One region of the Shewanella sp. SM23 genome, then DNA from elsewhere that is predicted to be linked to it. Evidence: riboswitches for the same ligand, from Rfam matches in the RefSeq annotation. Region 1 holds a riboswitch; the other holds the start of a gene.

Region 1 (12,805 bases):
CACTACGTTCGCCAGCGCTGCTTTTAAGGCTTGTGCTACTTCATGGCGCATTACCCGCTCACCTTGGGTATTCTGATTCTGTAATCTCACTTCATAGGGCGTATCTGCGGCGAAATGCAGCTGATTGATACGCACGGTGGGCAAACGATAGCCGTCATTTTGAATAATGCCCATCAGCTCGGCTAAGGCTGCGGGTCGGTCACCCGAGCTACCCAGCGCTGAGCCTAAGGATGGCACCATAGAATCAAAGGGATAACCTAAACGCGCCCAACGTTGATGTATGTCGAGGAAAGCTTCAACTTCAAGCATCACTTGCACTCGTACATCACGGGCGTTTTTATGCCTTGTCCTAAACAACCAACGGTAAACCTCTTGACGTTGTGCTTCACTCGCCTGCTTAACATCGTTCAAGTTGGCATCAGGATTATGATTAAGGTAATCCAGCACCCACAATTCCAAGGGATGCACCCGTGCGATATAGCCTTGATCTGGCAAATTATATTTATCCGGACCGTACTTGTTATATAAGCTCTTAATACGACCATCGGTATAGCTTACCTGCGGCAATCTTTGCTTCAAGAAAGCCTTAAATGCCGCCATAGGTTCATCGGGCAGTAAATAGCGATACGCCGCCGTCAACTGCTGCTCCGACTGGGACAAACCGTCAAAAAACATGTCAAAACGCTCATTCGCAGCCACTTTTTTGTACTTGCGATAAAACTTAGTAACGAAGGTATTACCTTCTCTATCAGCAAATACCCGCAGATATTCGTCACGGCGCGGATCTTTATCATTACGCAGCAACTGGGCCATATTGCCCTCGTTTTGCATACTACTGCTGTAATTCACGATATCGCGCATGAGGCGCACAAACGGCAAGTTAACCGAATCCTGCAGGGCTTGGTAAAGTGTTGGCGTTTTTAAATCTTCTGTTTTTTTAAAGTTATTAAACACATGCAACCCGCCACCGGTAAAAAATTGTTCACTGGTTGAGGCCGAATATTCTCGCTGTAACGCCGCATCTAACATGCGGTCTAAACGTCTGTCGGGATTCAAAATCAAGTAATCAATCGCCCAACGGGTTAAATGATCCCTAGGTTCGATAATGATGGATTCCAATTCAATCCCATGTTTCTTGGAATACTTGTCGTGGATCTCGGCAATGATTTCTAAGTAGGTCGCCATCACCCTCAATTTAGCGGTTGAGCCCAATTCCAACTTACTGCCTTCGTTAATATCAAAAGGCTGATCGGTACTATCCGTCTGCACTCTAACTCGATTGGCGGTCTCAGTGCGCTCATAAAGCGTAAAGCTATACAGTACGTTTTGCAGTTGGCTTGGGTCGAGTAACCGTTCGCCCAACAGACCCACTTGCTCCGCGGTAGGCACTTGCGCCAGACTGCGTAAGTAGTGACTGACTTTCTGCTGTAAGTCACTGTGTAAGCTACTATTGACCGTCAAATCGAGCCTGTCTAAATCATACAGCCCCACATTTAACATGCCTGCGGTGCGAATGCGAACTGTGTTCACGCCCTTATCTGCGCCAGATTGGGTATTACGTTGCGGCTTGGCGACCTTAAACTGCAATTTCTGCGCGAGTGCAGCATCACGTAGACCACGATCAATCAAATAATACTGGCCGAGTAAACGGATATGGCTATCGACTAAGTTTTCAAGATCTTCATGACCTTGCAATAGATAGTAGGACGGACGACGTTGGGCGATCATCAAGGCAACCACTTGTCGGAATACTTGTCCGCGCTTGGTGGCATTACCTTTGATCTGCGGCGATGCTAACAGCTTGTTTGCAGTATCGAAATCGGTACCAAACCACGCCCACAGTCCATCACCAATACCATGAACTTCACCATGATTTGGCGCCGAAGATAGTGGCACGGTATTCAGATAATCTTGAACGATGCGCTTACGAGCAGGTTCAGTGTTTTCACCTTGTTGGTACACGCGCACACTGGCCGAGCCAATTTGCAGTAACTTATCTTTAATACTCAAGGTTAAACCTTGGGAAGAATGGCGGAATTTCTCAATCTGAGTCGCGAGTGTACTGCCACCCGCGGTAGAGACATTCATACCAACCATTTCAGCAATTTGGCTCATGCCTGCCACCACAAAACGTGGCCAGTCGATCACAGGATTGAGTTTCTCTTCCGTCGTCCATAACTCGCGGTTTTCAATAAACAGCAAAGTATTAACGATTTCATTGGGGATCTTATCGTCGTCCTGATAAACCCGTTTAGGATAGGCAAATTCGTATAAATCGGTATTGCGGCAATCGAGCAGCGTCAACCCAGATTGGGCCTTTTCATGGTAAGGCGGAAAAAATCCAAGTTGAGCGTATTCCTGCAACGCTGGCGAAAACGCCACTTGTTGCGTTACCTGAAAATTCCGTTGCAATAACCTATCAATATACTGAGGTAACTTACTGTAGCCATGGCGCTCATCGAAAGGACCATAACTAGGATAAATAACCGCTTGGCTCGGTGAGCTTTCTAATTCATAGGTGAGCGTCTTAGCATATTGATTGATGAATTTTGCTTGATAAAACGAAGTTTTAACCTCAAGTCCAATCAGCAATGCAGCGCAGCAAATCAGAATGAAAAATAAGAACCAGACCCTGCCCTTTGATCTGGCTTTACGCGGCGGCTTAACCTTAGCTTTAGGCTCAGGTTGTGGTGGACGAGGACGATAATTTTCGAACTTCATCTCTGATGTGGAATTAGGCAAAACAGCTCCAAAAAAACACTAAAATATTCATCTTTCATGCAACTCAGCAAATCCGTTGCCACTCAGTAAAGCAAGATATCAAACTCATCTAGCCATTATCCGGCTCTATTAATTAGTCTTAGTACCCATTATGTTCCACACTTTATCAAACCTAACTTCACTGTAAAGAAGGGTGCCTGTGACCCACAACCGCCACTAATCAATACTAATGTTAAGCTGATAGTACATTTTGCCAAATATTAATTTGTTGATATCAAGGTATTTTCAGCGATTAAGGCAACAGACAGTATGACTTAAAAACAAAACGAGCTAATTTAAGTCGCATAAAAAGAATGAGTCGCTCAATAATTACACGCGATTAACGAAGCCTCATCCCACATATTCATGCGCATCCCAGATAAATTCACGAAAATGTTTGCGACAGACAGACTCGTAACTTTCGTTACCGCCAATCGCCACTTGCTCACCCTCGCGCATCACCTTGCCTTCACCATCAAGACGCACCACCATGTTAGCCTTACGCCCACAATGACAAATAGTCTTCAACTCAACTAATTTATCGGCCCAAGCTAATAAATAATGACTGCCGCTAAAAAGTTCGCCTTGAAAGTCCGTTCTTAGGCCATAGCAGAGTACAGGAATATCAATATTATCGACCACATGCGTCAGTTGCTTAACCTGTTCTTTACTCAAAAACTGACACTCATCCACCAGCACACAACTTAATGGCGTAGCTTGATGCACATCGCTAATCATTTGAGTTAAATCATCTTGGCTACTAAATACCTGTGCTTCGGTTTCAATGCCAATACGTGAGGCCACTTTACCTTTGCCATATCTGTCGTCTATGGAGGCTGTCATGACCAAAGTATTCATACCGCGTTCACGGTAGTTATAGGATGACTGTAATAGGGAAGTGGATTTACCCGCGTTCATTGCCGAATAATAAAAATACAATTGAGCCAAGACTTATACCCTTTAAAAACGTTAGCGCTTACGCGTCTGCTACCAGAGCCAAATTGAGCGCTAGTCTAACATTGCGCTTCACATCAGAACACTAGCAGCCGCTAAGCTTTTATCATGAAATTCTGCAATGACACCAACTTATCAATCATTTTAATCCCCAATCGCCTCCTGAAATATTTCTAGTCCACTTCATTTAATACTCTTCCCTGCAAAAAACATAAAAAACGCCCCGATGCCGTTCAATTGTTAATGAAAGCTTAACTGAAACTTAAATGTTGTTTCATAAGGAAAAATTAGTAAAAGTTAAATTTAAAAAGTGCGATCTACCTCCAAAGTAATAGGTATAAATGGGCTTGCGCTCAAAAAATAAACATAGCGTTAACAGTAATATTTCATTCGAGACAAAACGTGCTCAATTAAAAAAAGAAAAGTATTCGATAGCTTGCAAATTGAGACCAACGGTCAAAGCACTAATCTACCCTGCAAACTTTAGTGCTCCACTCCGTCCTTTATTCGCATATTGGATCAAATGGAGATTATGATGAGAATTTTCACCTCTAGAAAACTGGCATATTTAGTTGCCTTAGCACTAACTGGCGCCCTTGTTGGCTGTGGCGATGATGGTAAAGATGGTGTAGATGGAGCACCAGGAACGCCCGGTATCCCTGGAACACCTGGTGAACCTGGAACACCCGGTGAGCCTGGAACACCGCCCCCTGTCACCAGTTCTACTATGACTAACGTCAAAGTGATCAACTATAGCTTTGGCGAAGGCAGTATCACTTACGAATTTGAAATTACAGATGAAAACAATAACCTAATCAACGGACTGTTAAATGCTCAAGCCAAAGTGGCGGCACTAACAGATAAAGGCTTCATCACTAACCGCACCGAAGCTGATAAAAATGGTGTTGCAGATAACGTCCATATTGGCGGTGAAGCAACTCAAGCAACCGTCGGCGCTGAATTGACCGCTTTAGCTGATGGTCATTACCAATTTAAAGTGCCAATGAAAGGGGTTAATCCAAGCACTGAAGGTATCGTTTGGTTACGTGTCGGTGGTAATAATGGTATTGCGACCTCTAAACCTCTGGTCGTTAACAAACCTGAAGGCACCCATTCAACCACAACTGATAGTTGTTACTCTTGCCATATCGACTATTCAACAAGCCCTCGTCGTCATGCAAGCTATGTCGCTACCGGCATGGACAGCGAAGTCACCTTCGTGGAAGGCTGTTTAGTGTGTCACGGCTCAGTTAGCCGCGCAGTTGTCAATGCTGAAGGTTTCTCTACGGGTGGCTATGCGACAAACACCCTATCTAAAATTGGTCATATCAATCACCAAGATTTTACTAAAGACTTTTCAGTACAAAACTGTACATCTTGTCACGTTGAAGCACCTAAAAACATCAACGTAGCTGGACCCGGTTGTATTGATTGCCATGACAGTGGTGGCGTACCAGGGGCTATTATCCCAAGTAATGGTGCGGATCTGCGCATTATGCACGAAAGCAAAGCGGGTATAACCGAACGCCAAGCGATTCGCGCTAAGTATAAATTGAGTCTATCAACACCTGTTAAAGTAGATGATATTTCTACCAAGACAGACCACTATGCGCCAACAGGTGCTGCGGCTGCAGTAACCGCCCCAGGCTGGTGTACAACGCTGACAGTGAAAGACACCGATGGTAACGTCTTTAGCATTAAAGACAACTTTAACTATTCTAGCCCGCTAGTATATGACGCTAAGAAACCCGTAGTTTATGCGGGCGCTTATTTACATTCCTATGAAAATGGCAGCTTAGTGGGTCGCCCAGGTAACCGTACTAACTACTACTATGGTTACAACACTGACGGCACTAAAAATATCTGTCATTTACTGACAGATATCAGCGCAGTGAATGCTAACTATGTTTATTCTGCCCGCGTGACATTCAGTACCGCTGGTTGGATGGAATATGATGGCAATCAACGTTACCAAAGTAATGGTAGCCTAAGAGCGACAGGTTATGATGGTTCTATGGGTATATCCTTTACGGCTTACTCAGATGTCGTTAACCCTGTCACCACTCAAAAGGTCTCTGGCTTCGAACGTCGTGAGATAGCGAGTACTAACAGCTGTACTACTTGTCACAACGATGCCACTGCGTTCCACAAAAATGGTGCCTTCGATGAAGGTGGTAAAGCTTGTATCGCCTGCCATGACAACGGCATGGAACGTACTTCAGCAGCCTTAGGCGCAGGTTTTGGTCCTATGGTGCACAGCTGGCACTGGGGTAATGGCGCTAAAGTCGGTGAAGTTAAAGCTGATGGAACTCAAGCGCAAACCGCAAACGGTGCAGGCGCGATTGAAGCCTCTACTAGCTGCGTTGCCTGTCATGAAAAAGCGATTGATTTAAGCAAAGTGCCAAATCAATACATCGCTGAGCCAGGTAGCAAAATGACAAGCCCAGTCACCGCTAACTGTTATGCCTGCCACACTAGCGATTCAGCTAAGGCGCATATGGCAAGCAACGGTGGTGAAATCAGCATACCAAAGGTTGCTGACTGGTTTAAACAACCGACCTCTGAATCCTGTGCAGTATGTCATGACACAGGTAGAAGTTCTGGTATTGATAAATACCACAAGTTTACTCGCTAATTAATCATCTCATCATCGCGTGATTAAGAAGTAAGTAAAAAGCGGTACCTATTTTCCCTGCAAGGAAATAGCCAAAGGAGTCTCGCTAATGCGAGGCTCCTTTTTTTACTTATACATTACCCGATAACAAGCCATTTTCAGTCCTATTTAAGTTACTAACGTTACAGTCCTAAAAAACAACAATTCAAAGGAAGTCACTCAATTATGCATAAAAGTTTTATTGCCATCGCCATCGGCGCCACTCTCACCGCCGGATTCATGGCAGGTTGCAGCAGCACAGAAACTAAAGCACCTAACGTTATCTCGGTACCAACCCAAAATCCGCTGTTCCAAGCCAGTAATCTGCAATATCAAGCACCCGATTTTAGCCTCATCAAGAATGAGCACTTCGCGCCAGCCCTAGAGCAAGGCATGGCAGAGCAGTACCAAGAAATTCTCGCAATAGCCAATAATCCGGCAGCAGCAACCTTCGATAATACGATTGTGGCTATGGAGAAAAGTGGCGCCCTACTCAACCGCGCATCAAGCGTGTTTTATAATTTAGCAGGGTCAAATAGCAATCCAGAACTGCGTAAAATCCAAGGGGAAATGGCGCCCAAAATGGCGGCCCACTCAGATAATATCAACTTAAACCCAGCGCTATTTGCCCGTATCGAAGCCATCTATAACGACCGCACCAACTTAGGGTTAACCCCAGAAGCCGTACGTTTGGTTGAGGTATATCACCAACGCTTTATCATGGCTGGCGCTAAACTTACCGATGAACAAAAAGTTAAAATCCGCGCGTTAAATGAAGAACAATCAACACTAACGAATGAGTTCTCTCAGCGTTTATTACGCTTAACCAAAGAAATCGCCGTTGTGGTGGATTCAAAAAGTGAACTTGCTGGATTAACCGACGGTGAAATCACTTCGGCCGCGAACGATGCCAAAGCGGCCGGTCACGATGGCAAGTATCTGATTAACATCACCAACACCACTCGCCAACCTGTGTTGGCATCACTGGAAAACCGTGAGCTACGCCAGCGTATTTGGGAAGCCTCAGCGAACCGTGGCTTAACTGGTGAAAACGAAACTGCGTCACTCGTATCTCGTTTAGCGAAACTCAGAGCCGAGCGCGCAACACTATTAGGCTATGAAAACTGGGCAAGTTATCGATTAGCACCGCAAATGGCCAAAACACCCGAAGCGGTTTACAGCATGTTTGGTTCAATGGTGCCTGCGGTAGTTGCTAACACAGAGAAAGAAGCGGCCGACATTCAAGCCATGATCACTAAAACCGGTGGGAAATTTGAACTGGCACCGTGGGACTGGGAGTTTTACGCAGAAAAAGTCCGCCAAGAAAAATACGCCCTCGATGCAAATAGCATTCGCCCATACTTCGAATTTAACCGCGTTCTCGAAGACGGCGTATTCTACACACTCAAAGAACTCTATGGCGTCACCTTAAAACCACGCCCAGATTTACCGGTTTACCATCCCGATGTGAAAGCCTACGAAATGTTTGATGCCGATGGCTCAAGCATGGCCATTTTCTACGCCGACTATTTTGCCCGTGAAGGTAAACGTGGTGGCGCTTGGATGAGTTCGTTCGTCGGTCAATCCTTCCTCGAAGGCACTAAACCTGTGGTCGTCAACGTGATGAACATAAAGAAAGCGCCCGAAGGTCAACCCACATTCGTCAGCTATAACGAAGTCACCACTATGTTCCATGAAATGGGTCACGGCACCCACGGCATGTTCTCTAAAGTGACTTATCCAAGTCTGGCGGGTACCTCGGTTTCACGCGACTTTGTCGAATTTCCATCGACGTTTGAAGAAGATTGGGCAGCCCATCCAAAAGTGTTAGCGAACTACGCGAAACACTACGAAACGGGCAAACCCATTCCCGATGAACTGCTGCAAAAACTGCTGAAATCTGGCAGCTTCAACCAAGGCTTTGACACACTGGAATACATGGCCGCCGCATTAGTAGACATGGAATGGCATTCATTAAGCCCAGATACGCCGCAGCAAGATGTACCAACCTTTGAAGCCAATGCCCTGAAAAAGCACGGCTTAAACATCAGTGCCGTACCTCCGCGTTATAAGTCGACCTATTTTGCCCACGCCTTCCCCGGCGGTTACTCGGCAAGTTATTACGCTTATATGTGGAGTGAGATTTTAGCGGCGGATGCGTTTGCCTATGTGCAAACCCAAGGTGGGCTCAATCGTGAAATCGGCATGAAGTACCGCAAAACGATCCGTGAAGTGGGTAATAGCATAGCGCCAATGGACGCCTACAAAAACTTCCGCGGACAAGAACCAACCACGGAAGGCTTACTTAAACGCCGCGGTCTAGATCAAGCACGCTAAGCTAAGAGTTGGTAGCCTTAATGCGATAGGCTAAAGATAAAGACAAACTCAGCCTTAACCAAAAAAATCAGCCAGCATAATGCTGGCTGATTTATTTTGACTTATTTGACGTGAACGTTTGCAGTGAAAGGTTTCAATTAATGTCTAGCTAATTGCGCCTTTCGATTTGATTTTAAGTACGATAATACTGATCACAAATGCCACACTACAAGCCACTAAACCCGCGACAACAGACTCGGTAAATCCAAGTGCCACATAACCCACTAAGCTAATAAACGCCGCAATGAGTGCATAAGGTAGTTGAGTCACCACATGGTCGATGTGGTGGCAACTAGCACCCGTAGACGACAAGATAGTCGTGTCGGAAATTGGCGAGCAGTGATCGCCAAATACAGCCCCCGCCAGCACAGAGGCAAGCATAGGCAACATCATGCCAGTGTGGCTTCCCATCGCCATATCAGCAGCAATCGGCAACATGATCCCGAACGTACCCCAGCTAGTACCAGTTGAGAACGCGGTAATACCTGCTAGCACAAACATTAAGGCGGGTAAAAACGCGAACGGAATATTTCCTGTTGCTAAACTCGCCATAAACTTACCGGTTTCGAGTTGACCAATCACACCTGCGATTGTCCAAGCAAATAACAGGATGTAAATCGCCGGCAGCATAGAGCGAGCGCCCTGCACTATACCTTTGACTATCATCAATTTCTCAACGCCTTGCACTAAATTCAATATCAGCGAAACCGCTAGACCAATTAATGCACCAAAGAAAAGTGATGAACTGACATCGGTTTTCTCAAAAGCAGAAATAATATTAAATTCAATCCCTTCCGCCGCGAGTACTTGAGCGCCACTGTTAATCATGAAATAGAGGGTTGCAAATACCAACACGGTAATCGGCAGGAACAGACCTAAAATCTTACCGGTTTCGGCTTCAGGTAAATCCGCGTTCGCCCCAGGCGGTAATCCTTTAGACTCATCGTATAAATTACCACGTTGGGCATTGAGCTCATGCTCACGCATTGGCCCAACATCTAGTCCCATAAAGACAACAAAAAGTAATAATAACAAGGAGAAGATTGCGTAGAAGTTCATTGGGATCATTTGAATAAAAATACTCAAATGGCCAGTATCAGCAAAACCATGGGCCGTTAATATTCCACCAATAAGTGCAATAATATACGCGCCCCAACTTGATACTGGTGAAATAACGCACACAGGTGCCGCAGTAGAATCTAATAAATAAGCTAACTTAGCGCGGGAAATATAATAACGGTCGGTAACAGGTCTAGCGACCGAACCTACGACTAAGCTATTGAAATAGTCGTCAATAAAAACCACACACCCTAAAAACATGGTTAATAATTTAGCGTCACGTTTATTACGTATATGTAAACGAGCCCAATCGGCAAAAGCCCGCGCGCTGCCACTTACGGTAATTAACGCTGTGATCATTCCCAGTACAATTAAGAAACCGAGAATATATAAGTTCCACGAATTAAGGCCTTCGCCCGTCCAAAAAAGTCCTTTAACGCCATTAAATACAAATTCACCCGTCGCTACAGGTGAAAATTGATTGAGCAATAAAGCACCAATTAAAATACCTAACCCCAAAGAAAGCAGTACACGGCGAGTTAAGATCGCCAACACAATAGCCACCGCAGGCGGCAGCAAGGAAAGTGCCGAATCGGCATAATTCATAACAGTCATTGATTATTATCTTCGTTAAATACGAATGGAGGGCGACTGAACTGGTGGGGAAAGGCAATAGATACCCAAGGTCACCTGTCCTATCAGTAGCGCTCCATAGTAACTATTTCCAATATCCGTATCGGAAAATACTATGGCAGTGTTGCACCTATTAGGTACAACCCCAGCAGTTGATCGTGATAAATCGAACCACTTCGGCACCAAATCCTTTCGCAATCGATCAACGGAATCACCCTACTGATCACTACTAATATTTGGCGCGCCTCTACTTCTAAGAACGCCCGTACCCGAGCGTGAGGCACATAAAAACATAAGCGGCTTAGCAGATGCTAGCGCAAAGCCACTTAATGTGACCTAGATCACATTTTAAATCAACCGAGACTTGTGATCAGCTCAGGAACCGCCTCAAATAAGTCCGCAACTAAGCCATAATCGGCAACTTGGAAAATAGGCGCTTCCGCGTCTTTGTTGATAGCAACGATAACTTTTGCGTCTTTCATGCCCGCTAAATGTTGAATCGCGCCAGAAATCCCCACGGCAATATACAAGTTAGGCGCAACAATTTTTCCGGTTTGACCGACTTGTAAATCGTTAGGCACAAAGCCAGCGTCAACTGCCGCGCGTGATGCGCCAACCGCAGCACCAAGCTTGTCAGCAAGTTGTTCTAACATGCCGAAGTTTTCACCACTGCCCATACCACGGCCGCCAGAAACGATAATGCCAGCATTACCTAATTCTGGACGAGCTGATACCGTCAGGGATTGAGAAACAAACTGAGTTCTCGCTTCAAACACTTTATCGAGTGTCATCACAGCCGCGCTGTTACCTTCTGGTGCAGCATCAAACGCACTGGCGCGCACTGTCATCACTTTGATGGCATCATGACTTTGCACTGTCGCTAAGGCGTTACCCGCATACACAGGGCGCACAAAGGTGTCCGCACTGACGACGGTAATGACTTCTGAGATTTGCGCAACATCTAATAATGCCGCCACGCGCGGAAGCGTGTCCTTACCTAAGCTCGAAGCAGAAGCCAGAATGTGGCCATAGTTTGGCGCTAAGTCCACCAGCAATTTGGCAAAATTTTCCGCTAAATGCGCTTCATACACGCTGGCATCGGCAACAAGCACTTGGCTAACGCCTTGTAGTGCTTGTGCAGCTTGGACAACCGCGCCACATTGGTGACCCGCAACCAGTACATGCACTTCATCGCCAATGGCGCGGGCGGCAGTGACGATTTTTGCCGTATCGAGTTTCAGTGCGGCATTATCATGTTCAGCTAATACTAAAATGGCCATTTAGATCACCTTCGCTTCATTTTTTAACTTTTCAACTAGCTCAGCTACCGACGCTACCATGATGCCCGCTTTACGTTCTGCTGGCGGAGTGACCTTCACAACCGTTTGGTGACTTTTTAACGTCACGCCCAAGTCAGCCACTGTAAAGACTTCTAATGGCTTACGCTTAGCTTTCATAATGTTAGGCAGTGAAGCATAACGAGGTTCGTTCAAACGTAGATCGGCAGTCACGACTGCAGGTAACGGCATAAGTAAGGTTTGCATACCACCGTCAACTTCGCGAGCGACTTGCACAGATTGGCCTTCCAATTTGATTTCAGAAGCAAAGGTCGCCTGTGGCATATCCATCAGCGCTGCGAACATTTGGCCGGTTTGATTGTTATCGCCATCGATAGATTGCTTACCAAAAATCACCAGTTCAGCTTGTTCTTTGTCTTGTACCGCTTTGAGCAATTTGGCAATAGATACTGGCACCAGTTCTTCTTCAGTATCGATATGAATCGCACGGTCTGCGCCTAATGCGAGCGCTGTACGTAATTGTTCTTGCACGGCTTTATTACCAATACTGACAACAACCACTTCAGTAGCGCTACCCGCTTCTTTTAGACGAACCGCTTCTTCTACTGCGATTTCACAAAAAGGGTTCAACGCCATTTTTAGGTTTGCAGTGTCAACACTTGTATTGTCAGCTTTGACCCTGACCTTCACATTGGCATCAACAACGCGCTTAACGGGCACCAATACTTTCATAGGGTTTCCTTCCTACACTTTCATGTACATGGACAAAACATTGGTTAATACCAATGCAGGATAGAGCAACTTTACGTCCTGTTAACGTTAACGTCAACCAAAGTCAAACGCCTGTTTGCATTTTTTAATCCGCGCAACGGCTACTTTTTTGGACACTTATTTGAGTAAATAAGAAAAGTTCAAAATATAAATAATATTTAATTTACTTAAAACGCATAATTTTATTTGATTCGAGCTATATTAGTTTCTATCATTTAGGTGTTGTTCACCATTATCCTGTATTAAAAATTAGAGTGGGACGAAAATAGATATGAGCGAATTTTTAGAGATATTAACTCAC
Region 2 (12,805 bases), on a different contig from region 1:
TTTGAGCTTCAACTGCTTTGTTAACTTCAAAGTGTGCGATAGGCTCTCTGACTTGTTGTGTCTGCGGGAGCGTTATTTCATTGGTTGATTTATGTGGTTCTATATGTCGATCGATTAAGAAATTGGTAATGGAATTGAGTTCTTGTTGATTAAAGTCGGGGCGGGTGTCGCTTACATTTATAATGCGCATGAACTTGCTTTTAAGATTCATGATTTTTTCAAGTTTATCGACTAAAAACTCTGTTTTAACTAACAACTCAGAAATGGCCGTTGGCATAGTATCTCTGTTGATTACCGCATCACTTGAGACCGCGCACACATGGTTCCAGCAACGCATACTAAAACTTTGTTGTCTTATACCAAGTAATTTTCCTAGAATTTCACTTCTATGCTGTTTTAGCATTTCTTTAAGCAGTGCTTGTTGTAGTTCAACTTGCTTGATAGGAGACGGCATACCAAACCATTTACTTCCGTGACTGCGAGTCCATTCACCCTGTTGGTTCACATCCACATGGCCTTTTATGCTTTTAGATTCAATTAAAACAAAGCCATAGGGGTAAATGATTAAGTGATCAATTTGCGCGGTTTCGTCATTAAAGGTGAATCGAAAATCATTGATAACCAACACTTCAGGATGATCTTTGAAGGCGCGGCGCAAATAGTAGGCAACATCCTGTTCTTGTTTTTGACCCGCAATCGTTTGTGGTGTTTGGGAATTTTGAAGTGTTTTAGTTTTTAGAATCATTTATCAACAGCATCCATTCATAACTTGATAATAATCAGCCTCATAATACCCACTTTGCCATTGAAAGATAAAGACAAAAATCGCTAAACGTTAACGTAGCTCAAAGATGGGAAAGTACAAATCTTTGGGGAGTTACAGCCAACACAGAAGTTACAGAAGTTCACCTTCCCCTGCGAAGTTGCTGAAGGGCGTTGAAGAAAATCGCGTGACCCAGACAGGACGTCTGCGTAGCTTTCGGGGGGAAGGGACGCCCCATCGGAAGCGTTAGCGATTTTCGAATAAGCACGAAGCCAGTATTCAATGCATGTAACTTCGCTAGGGGCGTCTTGGAGAATCCAAGGAGGATAGGACGAGCAGTCCTCCTTGGTCGGGTGTGGGTTGAAGAACCACGACTTTGATTCACCTCGGCCGTTAGGCCGTAATTATTAATCGCGATTCACAGCGATAACTTTGTTCGCGAGACACCAAACAAATCATCACAATTGATTGAGGGTGAAGCCCCATGACGTTAAACTTCTCGGCCGTAAGGCCGCAATTACTCCGGCGGTAAAGCCGTATAAAACCCAAATGTCGCATTCTGCGACAAAAAAGCCACTGTGGTCAGTGGCTTTCATCATAAAAATCAAAATCTAAGCGATTCGGCTTACTCTATATTTGGTTCTTCGCTGTAATCGATACCATGATAGCTCAGGCAAGCGTCGACTTCGTTGCTGCTGCCTAGGATGACAGCAACACGTTGGTGAATTTGTGTTGGTTGAATATCCAAAATGGTTTCATAACCCGTTGAGGCTTTACCGCCAGCTTGCTCGACTAAGAAAGCCATTGGATTGGCTTCGTACATCAAGCGCAGTTTGTACGGTTTTTTAGGATCTTTATTGTCGGTTGGGTAAGTGAAAATACCACCGCGAGATAGCACGCGGTGTACATCGCCGACCATGGCCGCAATCCAGCGCATGTTGAATGATTTTTCGCGTGGGCCAATTTTACCGAGCAGTAAATCGGCAATATAGGTCTGCATTGGCGCTTCCCAAAAACGCTGGTTCGACATGTTAATGGCAAATTCGGCTGTGTCTGGGCTAATGCTCATGGCGGCATTCGTCAGTAAAAACTCATTGGTTTCTGGGTGCAAAGTAAAGAGTTGCACGCCTTGGCCTGTGGTTAATGCCAGCATGGTCGATGGACCATAAAGTACATAACCTGCGGCTAATTGCGCACGGCCAGATTGTAAAAAGCTGGTTTCAGTCAGCTCGCCAGCAGGGGCGGGCAGGACGGAGAAAATGGTGCCGACTAATGAGTTAATATCGATATTAGATGAGCCATCAAGTGGATCGAAACACACCAGATATTGACCATTTTGGCTGACTTCAACCACATGATCTTCTTCTTCCGACGCCAAACCGCGCACTGTACCGTCAGCTTTTAAAGCATCTTTAAGCATATCGTTGGTGATGATATCCAGTTTTTTCTGGGTTTCACCTTGGACGTTTTCTTGCTCAGTCGCGCCTAACACGCCCGCAAGTGCACCGTGGCGAACGGCATGGCTAATGGCTTTTGAGGTGTCGGCTAAGGTTAAAATCAAGTGAGAGAGGGAGTCGTTCACTGCCTGTGAGGTCAGGTGCTGGGCCAGAGTCTGCATGTTATGTCCTTTAGAGGTTCAACAATGAGGTCAATTTCGTTATTTGCCGCGAATGATAACTCAGTTAGTCGACAATTTCAGTGATGTTGCTGATGCTTTTAGCGAATATTAGGGCTTTTTGGGATTATTTGGATTGGGCTTGGCGCAAGGGCCTAATTTGTATCGGCATATTGCATGCTATTTCTATTTAGGGTTTGCCTCTGGCACAATGTCGGCTTGTTTTTAATCGCTGACATCTTAGGCGATTATGCTCCCAAGGAATAATAATGATTAAAAATAGGTTAACTTGGTTCCCTGTGTGCTCACTTAAGGTGCGCGCCGTTCCCCTACTGATAGCGAGCCAAATGGCCATGATTTCGACAGCTATGTTTTCAATTACCCCAGCTTTTGCAATGGAAGGCGGCAAACTGCCACTGACGATTGAGCGAATGAATGCCTCGCCCGCATTAGCGGGCACCAGTCCTCGAGGTTTGAAATTGTCACCCGATGGTCAGCGCGTCACTTATCTTGCGGGCCGTAAAGACAATCAAAACTTTTATGATCTCTGGCAGATGGATGTAAAGACGGGCAAATCTAGCCTATTGCTCAATGCCGATAAGTTGGCAAGCAATGAATTATCCGATGAAGAAAAGGCCCGCCGCGAACGCCAACGTATTTATGGCGAAGGCATTATGGAGTACTTCTGGGCCGATGATAGCCAAGCGCTATTAATTCCGGCTGCTGGTAATCTGTATTATTTTTCATTAGTGGATAACAGAGTCAGCCAACTTCCCATTGGCGAAGGGTTTGCCACAGATGCGCGCCTATCACCCAAGGGACATTTTGTGTCTTTCGTGCGGGATCAAAATCTGTATGTGTTAGATCTGGCGACCAAAAAACTCCAAGCTATGACAACCGATGGCGGCGGGGCGATTAAGAATGCCATGGCCGAGTTTGTCGCTCAGGAGGAAATGGATCGCATGACGGGTTATTGGTGGGCGCCCGATGAATCGGCCATCGCATTTACTCGTATTGATGAGTCCGGTGTCGAGCAAGTAACCCGTAACGAAATCTATGCTGACGGTATTAAACTTACTGAGCAGCGCTATCCCTATGCCGGCAAAAACAATGTCGACATCGCCCTCGGTGTGGTCACGTTAAAAGATAAGGCTATCAATTGGGTGAAGTTGCGCGAAGATCATAGCGAAGAGAATAGTGCAGACAAGAGCAAAGATATTTACCTGCCGCGGGTCGATTGGTTGCCCGATAGCAAACATTTGTCGTTCCAGTGGCAGAGCCGCGATCAACATCAGCTAGATTTGCAACTGGTGGCGTTAGATTCACTGGCTAAGCCAAAAACCTTAGTGAAAGAACGCAGTAACGCTTGGGTGAACCTTAATAACGATCTGCACTTTTTAAAACAGCAATCGGCTTTTATTTGGGCATCTGAGCGTGACGGCTTTAATCATCTGTATCTTTTTGACTTAAAAGGCAAACTTAAAACGCAATTGACTCAGGGCGAGTGGGCTGTCGATGCGTTGGAATACATAGATGAAACCGCTGGTTGGGTATATTTCACTGGCCGCAAAGATACGCCAATCGAGAAACAACTTTATCGCGTGCCTTTAGCGGGTGGCAAGGTTGAGCGGGTAAGCAAGCAAGCGGGCATGCACGATCCTGTGTTTGCCGACAATCAAAGTGTGTATCTGGATTATTTCAATAGCTTATCTCAGCCACCGCAAATCAGTTTACACGGTGACAAGGGCCAGCAACTGGCTTGGGTTGAGCAAAATGAAGTCAAGCAAGGCCATCCTTTATATGACTATGCGGGTCTGTGGCAACTCCCTGAATTTGGTGAACTGAAAGCCGAAGATGGCCAAGTGTTACAAACCCGTTTATTCAAACCTGTGCCGTTTGATGCGAGCAAGAAATACCCCGTCGTTGTGCGGGTTTACGGTGGGCCGCACGCCCAGTTAGTGACCAACAGTTGGAGCGAGCAGGACTACTTTACCCAGTATCTTGTGCAACAAGGGTACGTAGTATTCCAATTAGATAACCGCGGCAGCGCCCACAGGGGCACAAAGTTTGAGCAAGTGATTTATCGTCACTTGGGCGAAGTTGAAGTCAAGGATCAAAAAGTGGGAGTGGACTATTTACGGAGTCTGCCATTTGTCGATGCCGATAATGTAGCAATTTACGGCCACAGCTACGGTGGTTACATGGCCTTGATGAGTCTATTTAAGGCGCCAGATTACTTTAAAGCCGCGATTTCTGGCGCACCTGTAACCGACTGGCGCTTGTATGACACCCATTATACTGAGCGTTACTTAGCCCATCCTGAGGGGAATGAAAAAGGTTATGAAGCCAGCAGTGTGTTCCCTTATGTGAAAAACTATCAAGCGGGTTTGTTGATGTATCACGGCATGGCCGATGATAACGTCTTGTTTGAAAACAGCACTCGGGTTTATAAGGCGTTGCAGGATGAGGGCAAACTGTTCCAGATGATCGATTATCCTGGATCTAAACATTCGATGCGTGGCGAGAAAGTGCGTAATCACTTATATCGCTCACTGGCCGATTTCCTCGATAGGCAGTTGAAAAACGCCAAATAGCAGGCATAAAAAAAACCAGATCCTAGGATCTGGTTTTTTGTGAATCGATTCTTATCAAACCAATTAATGCGGATGTCGCTTAGCGGGCGATTAGCCTTCTAAGTTACCGCAAAAACGATAGCCTTCACCGTGAATAGTCGCGATGATTTCTGGCGTATCTGGCAAGCTTTCGAAATGCTTACGGATACGACGGATAGTCACGTCTACAGTACGATCGTGTGGCTTAAGTTCACGGCCAGTCATTTTCATCAGTAGATCGGCACGAGTCAAAATTTTGCCTGGGTTTTCAACAAAGTGCAGCATAGCGCGGAACTCGCTACGTGGCAGTTTGTAAGATTCACCCTGTGGGCTCACTAATGAACGGCTGTTGATCTCTAAGCTCCAATCATTGAAGCGGTAGTATTCTACTGAGCTCTTTTCTTCGACTTCAGCGCCAGCGCTGTTGACACGAGTCAGAAGGTTACGAGCACGAATCGTTAATTCACGTGGGTTGAACGGCTTGGTAATATAATCGTCCGCGCCAATTTCAAGTCCAAGAATTTTGTCGACTTCGTTGTCACGACCTGTCAGGAAGATAAGACCGATGTTGTTGATTTCACGTAGTTCACGTGCCAACAATAGACCATTCTTACCTGGCAAGTTAATGTCCATAACGACCAAGTTAATTTTGTTTTCCTGCATAGCCTTATGCATTTCTGCGCCATCATTGGCCTCAGTTACCACATACCCTTCTGCCTCGAAAATACTTCTCAGCGTGTTACGGGTAACGGCTTCATCTTCAACGATCAGAATGTGCGGATTTTGCATATTATTTACCTAAATTTTAATCAGTTTATACTAACCAATAAGAGCAACTTACTTCGGGCTCTTATATTCATAAAAGCGTTGATACTTCCTTGAACTGCTTTGTGCTCAAAAGGAAAATCTTTACGGTGACATCTATATCTGGATGTAGATTAAGTGCACGTTTAAGTGTAATACGAGAAAACGTAATCAGTACCAACTTCGATAAGCAATAGTTAGAATAAGTTCCTTAACTATTGTTTTTTTAAATGTTTAAAAGACAAATCAAATGTAGAACAGATTTTAAACAGATGCCCGGTCAGTTCACGTTACTTTAAGCGATATATGTAACAAACTGTATTGAACGATAAGCATCTTGCTCAATCTGTTTCAACTCACCAGTACGTACATTGTACTCGTTTTAGTCATTTGTTAACAAATGAAATGTTAACAAATTTTAGGTGAGCAGGGGTTTTTACCATGATATTTACTTTAGCTATTGATTAGTATAACTAATGTATTTCTTATTCCTGTGAGCCAGTTCACGCCTCTTTGGATTTTACAATCACTCTGCTACACTAGCTTGGGTTCATTTTTCGACTAGACTACCAATGGACAATACGACTCAAAATTTGTGGCAATGTTACCAAGCGCCGTTGTTTTTGCTGACTCAAGCATTATCCTGTGATTTTTCCTTTGCTGTTATTACCGCTCATAATCCCGCTTCAAAGCTTCTCTCTCCTAGCCAAAACCGTTTACTCGATCGCCAACTTCTCCGTGAAATTGAATTACTCGGTAGCCCTTATCGTGCTTTAGTGGGCGCAGCACCGGATTTATCCCACATGGAAAAAAGTTGGGCCGTGTTTATCGATAGAACGATGGCATTGCAATTGGGTAAGAAATTTAATCAATATGCGATTTATGTTGTCGAACAAGGGGATGTGAGCTTAGTGCCTTGCACCTTGGATGGACATGATGAAGTGTGTTTAGGTAAATTTAGAGATTATGTGCAGCTGGTATACGAGCTACCCGATTTGAACACTTAGTTGTTTTCAAAAGATTTTATTTAAATTGTTCATTTGTTATGAAATTAGCATTGACTTCATTAGGGGTTTATTGCTACTTTTTTCGTCCCTTTCCTAGGAAAGGAACAGAAGAGGAGCGTTAACTAGGTAGTCGGTCAGAGGAGCACAAACTCCAGCGATGACTGATGAGGGAGATTAACGCCGAGGCATAGATATGGTTGCTGCATGTTTATGTCGGTCGCTCAGGCTGAATCCTGACGATTGTCACCTGTAATTGGTGGAGAGCTTCTGGTGACGATTGCTGTTTCCCTTCTTTTGGGGTGCGTTATCATTGAGCACCAGGCTCTTCGAACGAAGTCAGTTCGGAGTGTGATCATGTTAGTTATTCAATATCTTATTCAATCTGCATTTATTTGTTGCCCTACGTGTTTCACGGAGGTGCGCTAATGTCCCTCGTTGTTGCAAAATTTGGTGGCACCTCAGTCGCCGACTATAACGCTATGAATCGCTGTGCCGATATAGTGTTAGCTAATCCTCATTGTCGTTTAGTCGTGGTCAGCGCTTCGAGCGGCGTGACGAATCTACTAGTGGAATTGACCCAAGAATCGATCAACGACGATGGCCGATTACAGCGATTAAAACAAATTGCCCAAATTCAATATGCGATTTTAGATAAGCTCGGTCGTCCTAACGATGTGGCCGCCGCATTAGATAAATTATTGAGTCGTATGTCGGTATTGAGTGAAGCGCTTGCATCACAACGCAGCAAAGCGACCATGGATGAGTTGTTGTCCCTCGGTGAGCAATGTTCTTCAGCGTTGTTTTCGGCGGTGATCCGTGAGAAAGGTGTCAACTCAAGTGCCTTTGATGTGCGCCGAGTGTTACGTACTGACAGCCACTTTGGCCGCGCCGAACCTCAGGTCGAGCAGATTGCGACTCTAGCTCGTGATTATCTACAGCCACTGTTAGCGGAACAAGTGATTGTCACGCAAGGCTTTATCGGTGCCGATGACGCCGGTCAAACGACCACGTTAGGTCGCGGCGGTAGTGATTATTCTGCTGCGTTGTTAGCCGAAGCGCTACGCGCCTCAGCGGTCGAAATTTGGACCGATGTCGCTGGGATTTATACAACCGATCCGCGCCTTGCGCCCAATGCTTTTCCGATTGCCGAGATCAGTTTCAATGAAGCCGCCGAGATGGCGACCTTTGGTGCCAAGGTATTGCATCCTGCGACTATTCTTCCTGCCGTTCGTCAGCAAATTCAAGTGTTTGTGGGTTCAAGTAAAGAGCCTGAAAAAGGCGGGACTTGGATCCGTCATCAAGTGGAAGATGCGCCCGTATTCCGTGCTGTGGCTTTGCGCCGCGATCAAACCCTGTTAAATCTTCACAGCTTGCAAATGCTGCATGCGCAGGGCTTTTTAGCGGAAACCTTTGCGACATTAGCGCGACATAAGATCAGTGTGGATTTGATTACCACATCAGAAGTGAATGTGTCTCTAACCCTCGATAAAACCGGTTCAGATTCAAGTGGTCAAGGTCTGTTGAGTGAGGCATTGCTGCAAGAATTATCACAGCATTGTCGTGTGCGAGTTGAAGATGGATTGGCCTTAGTGGCGATTATCGGTAATCGTATTGCGACGACGCCGGGTATTTGTCGCCGTGTATTTGAAGTGTTAGAACCACACAATGTTCGGATGATTTGCCAAGGTGCCAGCCCACATAATCTGTGTGTGTTAGTGGCCGAATCGGAAGCGGCGCAAGTGGTTAAATCGCTGCATCAAAATCTGTTCGAAGGCGTTTAGTATGTTGCCGACAACATCGTCTCTGCAAATCGGGGAGCTTGCCGCAGGGCAAGCACTTACTTTGCCTATCTACCATTTCAAACCGAGTGACGATAAGGCGACTGGCCCCAAAGTGTATATTCAGGCCAATGTCCACGGTGCTGAAGTTCAAGGTAATGCGGTGATTTATCAGTTGATGAAGCAGCTTGAACACTGTGACATCCGCGGCGAAATCACCTTAGTGCCATTGGCCAATCCACTCGGGATCAACCAAAAAAGTGGTGAGTTTACCCTTGGCCGATTTGATCCTATTACAGGCGCGAACTGGAATCGTGAGTATTTGAATCATGCAATCGATTTGCCGACTTGGTATGGGGAACATGCCAAGCTGAGTGATAGCGAACTGATCCAAGCCTATCGCAGTACTTTGGTTGAAGCTTGTCAGCAAAAATTGCGTCATGAATGGGGCATTACTACTGGCCATCGGCTCGCGGTTAATCTGCAGATTATGGCCCACAGCGCGGATATAGTGCTCGATCTACATACAGGTCCTAAATCCTGTAAGCACTTGTATTGTCCTGAATATGACTTAGCTGCTGCGCAGTTTTTGTCGATCCCTTATACGCTCATTATCCCCAATGCCTTTGGTGGCGCCATGGATGAGGCGGCGTTTTGTCCTTGGTGGCAATTGAGTGATTTTGCAAAATCTCAAGGGCGCGATTTAGGGGTTGCAGTGTCAGCGTTAACCTTAGAATTGGCGAGTCAAGAGCGTGTCTGTCTTGAGGATGCGTTGGTTGATGCTCAAGGGATTTTGGCGTATTTAAGCCACCGAGGCGTAATAGCTGAAACCGTTGCGCCTGCTAAAATGTCGCGCTTTGGTTGTTACCTTAAAGACTATAAAAAGTATCACGCGCCAAGTTCTGGCTTAGTGGAATACCTTGCACCTGTGGGTGAGCCATTGGCTGCGGGGCAGCCCTTAGTGAATTTGCTGCGAATGGATTTATACGGTACGGCGGATGAGCTAAAAACGGTCAGTTTGCCGCAGGACTGCGTGCCGATTTTGCACTTTGCTTCGGCGTCAGTGCACCAAGGAACTGAGCTTTATAAAGTGATGACCAATGTGTTTGAGTTGCCAACGACATAATCGCCCGCTTAGAGCATAAGCATTAGCTCATAACATTCAGCTTATAAGAATGAACGAAAACAACGCCAATCCTAATTGATTGGCTTTGTTGTGTTAAGGTGGCTATAACCACTTAAATCGATAAAACAGCGCCATTTGCAGGGCGACGAGTGAGATTAATATGCCGCAGAAGGTGGCGAAGGCCCAAGTGTTGTCCGCGCCCGGTATCCCGCCAATATTGACCCCAAGTAAGCCTGTTAAAAAGCCCAACGGTAAGAAGATTGCTGACACTAAGGATAAGAAGTATAAGCGTTTGTTGAGTTGCTCCGACTGCTGACTGAGTAATTCTTCTTGAGTCACATTGGCTCTATCGCGCAGGGCATCGAGATCTTCAATGGTGCGGATAAGTTTATCGTTTGTTTCCCTTAGCTTGAGTCGCTCAGTATCTTTAAATAGGCTGAATTGCTCGGAAATCATTTTCGAGAATGCTTCGCGCTGTGGGGCTAAATAGCGGCGAATGGCTACAGTTTGACGGCGCAGTTCGGCGATATCGGTACGTAAATCTTTCACATTGCCTGAGACGACTAGTTCTTCTAAATCAGAGAGCTGTTCTTCCAATTTATCAATAAACTCGACTTTACGATTGGTCAGTCGCTCGCAGATTGCGACGATAAAGTCCCCCGTAGTTGTAGGCCCATTTCCCTCAAGGATCAACTCGGCGACATCTTTGACCGACTGTAACTCGCGATCGCAGGTGGAAATGATCCGCTGTTTATCGGCATAGATACGCACAGCCACCATGTCTTCGGGAGCAGAATTGGGGTTGAGGTTAACGCCGCGTAATGCGAGTAATATGCCTTCACCTGTAATCACAGCGCGGGGACGAGTGTCTTGGGCGAGTAGGGCATCACTTTCGACCTTAGGCAGACCGCTATTGAGTATCCAGTGGCGTGCCTTTTTATTGCGATAGCGAAGGTGTAACCAGAGTAGGCCATCCTGAGGATCCCATTTTTCGATCTGTTCTAGGCTCAAGGTGGAACCCGCTTGGGCGCCGCTGAGCACTAAACTGTAGATAAACCCTTCGTGCATATCGCATTCCATTTAACTTTCAAAATCATCCAAACAAACTAACTGATTTTGTCATGAAAATGAAGTCAGTACTTATGCTTAACGACATGAGAAAAACGTAAATTGACATAAATTTGATGTGCTGAGGGATGCAAGCAACTTAGCCAAGGATAGGTTAAAATTAGCATTAGTAGGCTTAGATCAAAGAGACAATAAAATGGAATACGAATTTCGGCGTAACAGTTTAACTGGCACTTTTTTGGCTAGCTTTAGCATGGATCATGAAGTGCTTGGGCAATGGTTTACGGAAGAATTAGGGACTGAGTTAGCTAAAATTCAGCAAGTGTTGGGTGTGATAAAAGAAATTCAAGCCGATAAACGAGGTTCATGGCGTCTTGTTGGTAATGATTTTACCTTAGAGTTAGAGCGTGAACAGGCCCGAGTCTTTGCCAATGCCTTAGGTTTTGAGCAAGAATATGAATTGGAAGAGGCTATGTCACTCTATGATGCTGAGTCAGAAGCTTATTGTGGCCTAGAGGATTTTGAGCTGGCGCTATTGAGTTGGCAGCAATTTATTGAGAAAGGTTTGTAATCATTTATTTAATCTCTATTTGATAAAAACATAAAGGCAATCATGGGATTGCCTTTATTGTTTTCGCGATACCAAGCTCATTTTCGTATCTTTAATTATTAAGGTAGCGCACCGCCATTTCGGTTCTCGATTTAGCATTGGCTTTACGCAGTAGGTTTTTCACGTGCACTTTAACTGTGCCCTCACTAATGTGTAAATGCTCTGAAATCATGCGATTACTTAAGCCTTCCGCCAGTTGCTGTAGAATTTGCAGCTCCCTTGGGGTTAGGCTCGAAATCCATTCTTGTTCATCGGTCGCATCTTTAAGTTCGTAAAGGTATTCTTCGACTTCATCGCTGATCACCCTGTGGCCAAGCATGGCATTTTTGAGTTTTTCGAGCAGCAAATCTGGCTCAGTATCTTTGAGCAAATAGCCGTCGGCTCCAGCACGAAGTAAACGGATAACATCCTGTTTTGCATCGGAAACGGTGAGAATTACTATGCGTGAGGTAACACCTTCTTGGCGCATGGCGTTGAGGGTATCTAGGCCTGTCATGCCTTTCATATTCAGATCGAGCAATATGATGTCGGGTTCATCGGTGACCACTGCGGTTAATGCGTCTAAACCACTACCGGCTTCGCCAAATAGGCTGAAGTCAGGATCTGAAGCGATGAGCTGGCAGATGCCTTTGCGCAAGAGGGGATGGTCATCGACCACCAGTACGGAATAAGGTTTACCCATTTGAAGGCTCCTGTTGAGATGGGAAAATAAGCGTCACTCTAGTGCCACTTGACCCTTTGCTGTGGTGCACAAGGTTTAATGGGCTGTTAGGTTTGAGTGCGTCGTCTTGTGCATTGCATCCTTGCTCAGTCGTGGTTGTCATAGCAGGTTTAAATTTCTTTAAATCATTGTCGCTGAACACGACTTTACCTGAAAGCTTACTGGCTCGTTCATGCATTATACCTATGCCAAAATGTTGATCTCGTTCTTTTAAATGTCCAATACCTATGCCGTTATCACAAACATCAATATTGACCATACCCTCGTCATCCTTATAGCAATGGATGTTAATGAGGCTGGCCTCAGCGTGTTTGATGGCGTTTAACGTCGCTTCTCGCGTGATCTGCAGTATGTGGATGTGTTGCTTTGCCTCTAGCCATTGTGGCGCAAGTTTATAGTCTAAGGTTATCTTTATATTCGTCTTTGTCCTGAGTTGCTCAAGCATAGCCTCTAAAGCACTTTTTAGATCGGGTTCTTTAATTGTGAGCCTAAAGGTGGATAGTAACTCCCTGAGCTGCACGTAGGCAGTGCTTACACCTTCGTTGATTTCGGTTAGCTGCGCCTCAACGATTGGACTGCGGCAACTGCAATCTAAGTTTTTGCGTAATAAGCTAATTTGGATTTTTAGGAAAGATAGCACTTGACCTAAAGAGTCGTGCAGCTCTCGGGCAATTACGCCACGTTCCTCCATTAGCGCCAGT

Evidence for each region. A riboswitch is a leader RNA that binds a small molecule or an ion and turns the genes downstream of it on or off. The one in region 1 is predicted to bind lysine.
Region 2: another riboswitch for lysine. It lies ahead of lysC (lysine-sensitive aspartokinase 3); the one in region 1 lies ahead of L5L98_RS05800 (Na+/H+ antiporter NhaC family protein).

Annotation. Positions count from the first base shown of each region.
Region 1 covers NZ_JAKKRM010000003.1:230,414-243,218, forward strand. Annotated here, with positions in the region: gene L5L98_RS05780 (transglycosylase domain-containing protein) at 1-2,742, opposite strand, end outside; gene L5L98_RS05785 (thymidine kinase) at 3,112-3,708, opposite strand; gene L5L98_RS05790 (multiheme c-type cytochrome) at 4,250-6,349, shown strand; gene L5L98_RS05795 (M3 family metallopeptidase) at 6,554-8,704, shown strand; gene L5L98_RS05800 (Na+/H+ antiporter NhaC family protein) at 8,849-10,417, opposite strand; lysine riboswitch at 10,497-10,693, opposite strand; gene L5L98_RS05805 (electron transfer flavoprotein subunit alpha/FixB family protein) at 10,789-11,715, opposite strand; gene L5L98_RS05810 (electron transfer flavoprotein subunit beta/FixA family protein) at 11,716-12,465, opposite strand; gene L5L98_RS05815 (H-NS family nucleoid-associated regulatory protein) at 12,776-12,805, shown strand, end outside.
Region 2 covers NZ_JAKKRM010000004.1:223,140-235,944, reverse strand. Annotated here, with positions in the region: gene L5L98_RS07530 (nuclease-related domain-containing protein) at 1-745, opposite strand, end outside; gene L5L98_RS07525 (class 1 fructose-bisphosphatase) at 1,389-2,381, opposite strand; gene L5L98_RS07520 (S9 family peptidase) at 2,648-4,972, shown strand; gene arcA (two-component system response regulator ArcA) at 5,063-5,779, opposite strand; gene L5L98_RS07510 (DUF3293 domain-containing protein) at 6,367-6,801, shown strand; lysine riboswitch at 6,902-7,076, shown strand; gene lysC (lysine-sensitive aspartokinase 3) at 7,227-8,582, shown strand; gene L5L98_RS07500 (succinylglutamate desuccinylase/aspartoacylase family protein) at 8,584-9,705, shown strand; gene L5L98_RS07495 (zinc transporter ZntB) at 9,808-10,773, opposite strand; gene L5L98_RS07490 (YacL family protein) at 10,970-11,344, shown strand; gene L5L98_RS07485 (response regulator) at 11,436-12,065, opposite strand; gene narQ (nitrate/nitrite two-component system sensor histidine kinase NarQ) at 12,058-12,805, opposite strand, start outside.